Regions from separate parts of the Colwellia sp. MB02u-10 genome, predicted to be linked through region 2. Evidence: predicted binding sites of a transcription regulator. Region 2 holds the regulator's gene; each other region holds the start of a gene.
The links. The regulator MetJ, encoded in region 2, represses methionine synthesis genes. The targets are predictions, from matches to a motif close to TAGACGTCTAGACGTCTA.
Positions count from the first base shown of each region.

Region 1 (2,283 bases), on a different contig from region 2:
TAAAAAACAACAAAATAATTCACAGGGAGAAAAGCAGGAGAACTACAGGAGGAAAGCACGGAAAAACCACGCTTCAAACTTTTTTAACTTACTGATAGCTGACAGCTAAAAACTCGTCTTTAAACGTCCCTAAATCCGCTGCCTTCAGGACTCATCTCAATGAGTGGCAGCTTGGCAATCAATACCTATCTCAAAATATGTATAGATCTCATTTGCTTGTTGATAATATACTTAGCCTAACTAACTACACCAAACTTAAGCTGTGCTTAATTAATGCCCATGCAAAACCAAGCTGATATAAAAGCAGCTACTTCAATCCTAAAAAGTAAACGCCAAACAGCTAATGCCGATCCTATTGGTATAGTTGACTCCGGCGTTGGTGGTTTGTCTATCACGCAGTGCATTGAACAACAATTACCCCATGAAAATTTGCTCTATGTCGCCGATACCCTGTATGCACCCTACGGTGAAAAATCTACTGAATTTATTCAACAACGGGTTAATGAAATTGCCCAGTGGTTTATTGCCCGTAACGCTAAAGCTATCGTTGTTGCCTGCAATACCGCCACAGTTAATGCTATAGATCAGCTACGGAAAAACATTTCAATTCCTGTTATTGGTGTTGAACCTGCCATAAAGCCGGCCTCAAGTGTTAGTAAAAACAAAAAAGTAGCTATATTAGTCACTAAAGCTACAGCAGAAAATAAGCGCTTTTTAGCCTTAGTTGCGCAATATAGTCATAACAGTGATGTTACTATTCAGCCCTGTCCCGGCTTGGTAGAACTCATTGAACAAGACAAAAAAAACTCGCCTGAGTGCAAAGTAATGCTGTTGAGCTATTTACAACCTTTACTCGAAAAAGGGGTAGATACTATCGTCTTAGGTTGCACACATTACCCGTTAGTCAAAAACTTGATTAACGAAATATGTGGCGACAGCGTAGTTGTTATGGAAACAGCACAACCGGTAACTGAGCAATTAAAACGGCAATTAGCCTTACATCAGCTCATTAATCCCAGTAAAAATTTAGGCACAACTACCTTTTATAGTTCGAAGTATTGCTTAAGACAACAAGCGCTTTTTAGTCATATTTGGCAACGCCCATTATGCTTAAATAGCTATCCTTAATGACCTAACTGCAGTTTTATACCTAGTTAAAATGCAATATACTCAAAAAATTAGTATCCAAGTTTACTCAAAACCCCCACATCCTAAAGACGTTTAGCCATCTAGGCGTAAATAAATCTAGAAAAAGATTAACTAAACAGTTAGAATATCGTTATTAAAGACGATTATTTTTTTTCAGTTAATTTTTACCGAGGTTTTATGTCTACACACCTTTTTACTTCTGAGTCAGTGTCAGAAGGACATCCAGATAAAATTGCCGATCAAATTTCTGATGCGGTTTTAGATGCTATTATTGCCAAAGATAAAAATGCACGCGTTGCTTGTGAAACTATGGTAAAAACCGGTGTTGCTATTATTTCAGGTGAGGTTTCAACCTCTGCTTGGGTAGATTTAGAACAAATTACCCGTGATGTTATTTCTGAAATTGGCTATACATCTTCAGATGTTGGTTTTGATGGCGCAACATGCGGAATTATGAACTTAATAGGCCAACAATCACCCGAAATTGCCCAAGGTGTTGACCGAGAAAATCCAGAAGACCAAGGTGCTGGTGATCAAGGTTTAATGTTTGGTTATGCGACCAATGAAACCGAAACCCTGATGCCTGCGCCATTATATTATTCACACCGTTTAGTTGAGCGTCAGGCTGAAGCACGTAAATCAGGAATTTTACCTTGGTTACGTCCTGATGCAAAAAGCCAAGTAACCTTTATTTATAAAGATAACAAGCCTGTAGCTATTGATACCGTTGTGTTGTCAACTCAGCATAACCCAGATATTAAACAAGAAGACTTGCACAGTGCCGTAATGGAAAACATTATTAAACATGTTTTACCTGCCGAGTTATTAACCAAAGACACTAAATATCATATCAACCCAACAGGTCGCTTTGTTATTGGTGGTCCTGTCGGCGATTGTGGTTTAACTGGTCGTAAAATTATTGTTGATACTTATGGCGGTATGGCTCGTCATGGCGGTGGTGCTTTTTCGGGTAAAGATCCATCAAAAGTCGATCGCAGTGCGGCTTATGCTGGTCGCTATGTTGCCAAAAACATTGTCGCAGCAGGTTTAGCTGAGCGTTGTGAAATTCAAATATCTTACGCTATTGGTGTTGCTGAGCCGACCTCAATCTCAATTGATACTTTTGGTACCGGT
Region 1 covers NZ_JACGVK010000077.1:31,876-34,158, forward strand. The annotation lists gene murI (glutamate racemase) at 274-1,128, shown strand; gene metK (methionine adenosyltransferase) at 1,327-2,283, shown strand, end outside.
Region 1: metK (methionine adenosyltransferase) is a predicted target of MetJ. The motif match lies at 1,215-1,232, and genes of this name have one in related genera.

Region 2 (2,283 bases):
AATTGCATTCTATAGCAAAAAATTAAACTTTCAGCTTATTGAAGATACTGACTTAGGCGGCGGAAAACGTTGGGTACAAATCTCCCCACCGAATTCAAATGGCACCAACATACTGCTTGCTAAAGCCAGTAACGACGAGCAAAGCCAGTCAGTTGGCAATCAAGCGGGCGGGCGAGTATTTTTATTTCTACAAACCAATGACTTTTGGCGCGACTATCAACAGATGAAAAGCCAAGGTGTCGAGTTTAACGAAGAGCCGCGCGTGGAAGAATATGGCACCGTTGTCGTGTTTAAAGATTTATATGGTACAAAATGGGATTTATTGCAGTTAAATGATGTGACTGGCTAAATTTATAGCTATCAGCCGTCAGTCATGAGTTAATGCAGCTGCTTCGTTAAATTCGATGATATTAAAGTTTCAGTTATTAAGCTTTTTAATTTGTGGACACTATGAAAAATTAAGGCTAAGTAAATCAAAATTATGTAAAGTTGGATGAGGCCATATGGGTGACGGGCATAATTTTATTTTATTTGAACGATGCTGACTTTAAAAGTCACTTTAATACAAACTAAAGCAATATCGTTCCAGTTTGAAGAATATTCAAATAGCTCTGAAGAACAGAGATAAATTTTTTTGATATGTAGCGGCACACTACAGGGGGTTGTTCCGCTTTATATTTCAAAGCATCTCTTGCTAATCACTCGTATTTTTCAGCAATAAAAAAGGCGCTAATCAGCGCCTTGTTTATTTACTTGTTGTACTACTCGTTTTAATCTTCTAATTCCGCTTCGTGTTCACTAAAGTCAGTTATACCTTTTGCTTCCAAAGCCCGACGAACACTCGCGGGTAATTTTTGTGTGTTGTCTTTCGCCAAGTCACTATCATCAGGTAATGGTTGGCCAGTAAAGGCGTGTAAAAACGCTTCACATAACAGCTCACTGTTGGTGGCATGACGCAAGTTATTCACTTGGCGACGTGTACGTTCATCAGTGAGCACTTTTAACACACGTAAAGGGATAGACACGGTGATCTTTTTGACTTGTTCACTTTTCTTCCCGTGTTCGGCGTATGGGTTAATATACTCGCCATTCCACTCTGCCATGAATATTCCTCTATGCTAATTAATTGAGATAAACTTATCCTTGTTAAACCTGTCTGGTAGGCCAGTTTGTGATAAATTTATTCTTACTACTTGATTTTACTGGTTGTGGGGCGTGAGTCAATAACGAATGTGTAGAAGTTTAGAAGTCTAAAGTACTTGACCCAAGAACTTAAACCATTTAGATTGATAGACGTCCAAACATCTATACAGAAAATATTTTTACCGGAGTACACATGAGCGAGAAAAAAATTGCCACTACCGCTGTTCGAGCGGGTATTAATAGCGACCAACACCATGGCGCTGTTATACCAGCTCTTCACCTTTCAAGCACCTATGCACTGAAAGGTTTTAACGACAAGCGTCAGTTTGACTATTCACGCACCGGTAATCCAACTCGCGCTACATTTGCCCAAGCTATTACAGATTTAGAGCAGGGTGCCGTTGGCATTGTGACAAATACCGGCATGTCAGCGGTACATCTTATTTGCCAATTACTTGATACACAAGACACGGTTGTTATTCCGCATGATTGCTATGGCGGAAGTTTTCGATTATTTACCCATCTTGCCAAGCGGGGTCAGTTTACGCTCGTGGTGGTTGATCAAAACGATCAACAAGCCTTGGCCCAAGCTTTAGCAACAAAACCTAAATTAGTCTTAGTTGAATCACCGAGTAATCCATTGTTACGCTTAGTTGATATTGCTGCCATTACCAAACAAGCGCATCAAGTTGGCGCATTAGTGGCGGTTGATAACACCTTTATGTCGCCGGTATTGCAGCAACCCTTGTTATTGGGTGCTGATATTGTTTTTCACTCCACCACCAAATATATTAATGGTCATAGTGACGTGGTGGGCGGTGTGCTAGTCACCAAAGAACAAGCCTTAGGTGATAAACTAGCTTGGTGGGCAAACTGCATTGGTATCACGGGTTCAGCTTTTGATAGTTTTTTAGCTTTACGTGGCTTAAAAACTTTGCCAATACGGATGAAGCAGCATCAAATTAATGCCAATGCTGTGGCAAAATTTTTGCAACAGCATTCGGCTATTCAACAGGTTTATTTTCCGGGTTTAGCTAGCCATCCGCAACATGAATTAGCTAAAAAACAGCAGTATGATTTTGGCGCTATGATGAGTTTTGAGCTTAAAGGTGGCGTTGAAGCGGTTAAAATACTGTTTGA
Region 2 covers NZ_JACGVK010000119.1:61,485-63,767, reverse strand. The annotation lists gene H4J59_RS10630 (VOC family protein) at 1-349, shown strand, start outside; gene metJ (met regulon transcriptional regulator MetJ) at 771-1,103, opposite strand; gene metB (cystathionine gamma-synthase) at 1,337-2,283, shown strand, end outside.

Region 3 (2,283 bases), on a different contig from region 2:
CACTTTTTCATTGGTAGCAAAACATTTTAATTTAAATAATGGTGCACTTATTGCCAATGGTTTAGTCCCCATTGTTAGGCATAGTTTGCATGATTTAGTCTCGAAAGTTGGAGAATTGCAAATGTTAGGCTACAACCCAAAACAAAGCCCCTGTGGTATTGTCAGTAGATGGCAAGCGCATGAATTGGTTGATAACGTGCAACTGATCTTTGTTGCTAATTGCCATAATGGCGAAGAACAAAACTATGCGAAATTTGTCAATCAAATAGAACAAGCCATGCATCTATTTGCCAAAGAGCTCGAAATTCCAACCGAAAAAGAGCAATTAACCTTACGCTTTCATCAACACATCGCCTATAACTTATCGCATAATAACTGATAGTTATAACACCTAGAGCTAACTACCCTCTAGCTCTAGGTCACTTATTTACTGGTAACCAGATTACTGTAAACATTCCATCATCAAAGCTTAATAAAATCACCACAGACCATACACAATATTCATACTCATATTTCATGCCGATTAACCAGACTAACCGCATAACATCAGCTTATGACGATAGTTAACGACATATATAGTTAACTTATGTTGAATGATCTCATACTAAACCCCCCATAGCTGTCTACCTGCCTAAAAACCATATCAACACTACTACTGACTCGGCTAATACCGACAATAACTTAAACAATAAAAGGTATAGACATCTAAACGTCTAAGTGTTATCTTTTGAAAAATAAATAGTATAGACGTCTAAACGTCCTTATGTCGTACTGAAAATCCACTTTCAGTCACACTAAGCGAAATTTAACAAGGAAATGAGCATTGAGCATAGAAACAATTACCTTAGGCGCCGGCTGTTTTTGGTGTGTTGAGAATATTTTTAGCCGAATTAAAGGTGTGCTATCGGTAACCAGCGGTTATGCAGATGGCGATATTATCAACCCAAGCTATGAGCAAGTTTGTAGCGGCATCACTAATCACGCAGAGGTAGTACAAATAACGTTTAACCCATCGCAGTTAGCTGTTGAGCAGCTCTTAACGGTTTTTTTTGCTATTCACGACGCGACAACACTGAACCGTCAAGGTGATGATATTGGTAGTCAATATCGCTCAACAATTTTATGTCACACCCCTGCACAGCAAGTGGTGGCGAAAACAAAAATTGCTCAATTGCATGCACAGCAATACGCTGAGCAAACGATAGTCACTGTCGTTAAAGCCGCCACTAATTTTTACAGTGCGGAAGACTATCATCAAGATTATGTCACCAACAACCCAGAAAATAAGTATTGTCAGCTGGTGGTAGCAAAGAAAATTCAAACGTTTTTAAGCGAGTTTTCATACTTATTAAAAAATTAAACTTATACCAATTTCATTAATTAGGTGGTCAACTTTATACGCAGGAAAAATGGCCAAATATAAGGCATTTATTTAATAACTAGTTGTGCTAATTATTAAATAAATAACGCAGTAGTTGGTTATTTTAACCCATAAAAATGATCAGATAATTAGTGAGATTGGTATTAATCGCTGTAGCAATATAACATCAAGTAATTTAACTCGCCTTGTCTGAACAATAATAAAAATTTGCTCATAAAAAACGCATAACAATTTACTTGCTATGCGTTGAGTAAAAGCCAGTATAAGTTCGGCTAACTTAGTTTTAAATCCGCGCTAGATTAAGCTAACGACTTAATACATCAAGGTATAAAGCTTACGTCTATATTTACTCGCCAATGCATCACCCTCAGGTAACGATTTAAGCACATCAAGCAGTAAGTCTTTACTAGCGATGTCGGCGCCATCTTTTTGCACTAACAAAAACAGTATCGTCAGTGCATCGTCATGGCGATTAACTTGGCTATATTGCGCCGCCAATTTTTGTTGTAATTGGACATTATCAGCATCATTGGCTAACTGTTGCTCAAGTGCTTGAATTTCAGGAGAGTCTGCGGCTTGCGTAGCTAATTCTAATTTTGCCATTAATGATTGATAAGCACTGTCTTGATCGATCATTTTAATACTTTTGAGTAGTGTCTCTGCTTCAGTAATCTTACCGGTTTGAATATAAACATCTGATAGCACTAACTTAATATCAGCACGTTCATTATCAAGCTGATAGGCTTGAGTGATAATAGGAAATGCTTCCGACACTTTATTTTCTGCTAATAGTGTTTTCGCCTCTGCTAATAAAACATCTTGCTGTTTCGGTAAATATTTATCTAAAAACTCATTAATTGTTGCATCTGTTTGGGGTCCAGTTAGCCCGTCAAGTGGCTGAC
Region 3 covers NZ_JACGVK010000105.1:102,827-105,109, forward strand. The annotation lists gene H4J59_RS06140 (DUF3083 family protein) at 1-379, shown strand, start outside; gene msrA (peptide-methionine (S)-S-oxide reductase MsrA) at 824-1,360, shown strand; gene H4J59_RS06150 (tetratricopeptide repeat protein) at 1,694-2,283, opposite strand, start outside.
Region 3: msrA (peptide-methionine (S)-S-oxide reductase MsrA) is a predicted target of MetJ. The motif match lies at 745-762, and genes of this name have one in related genera.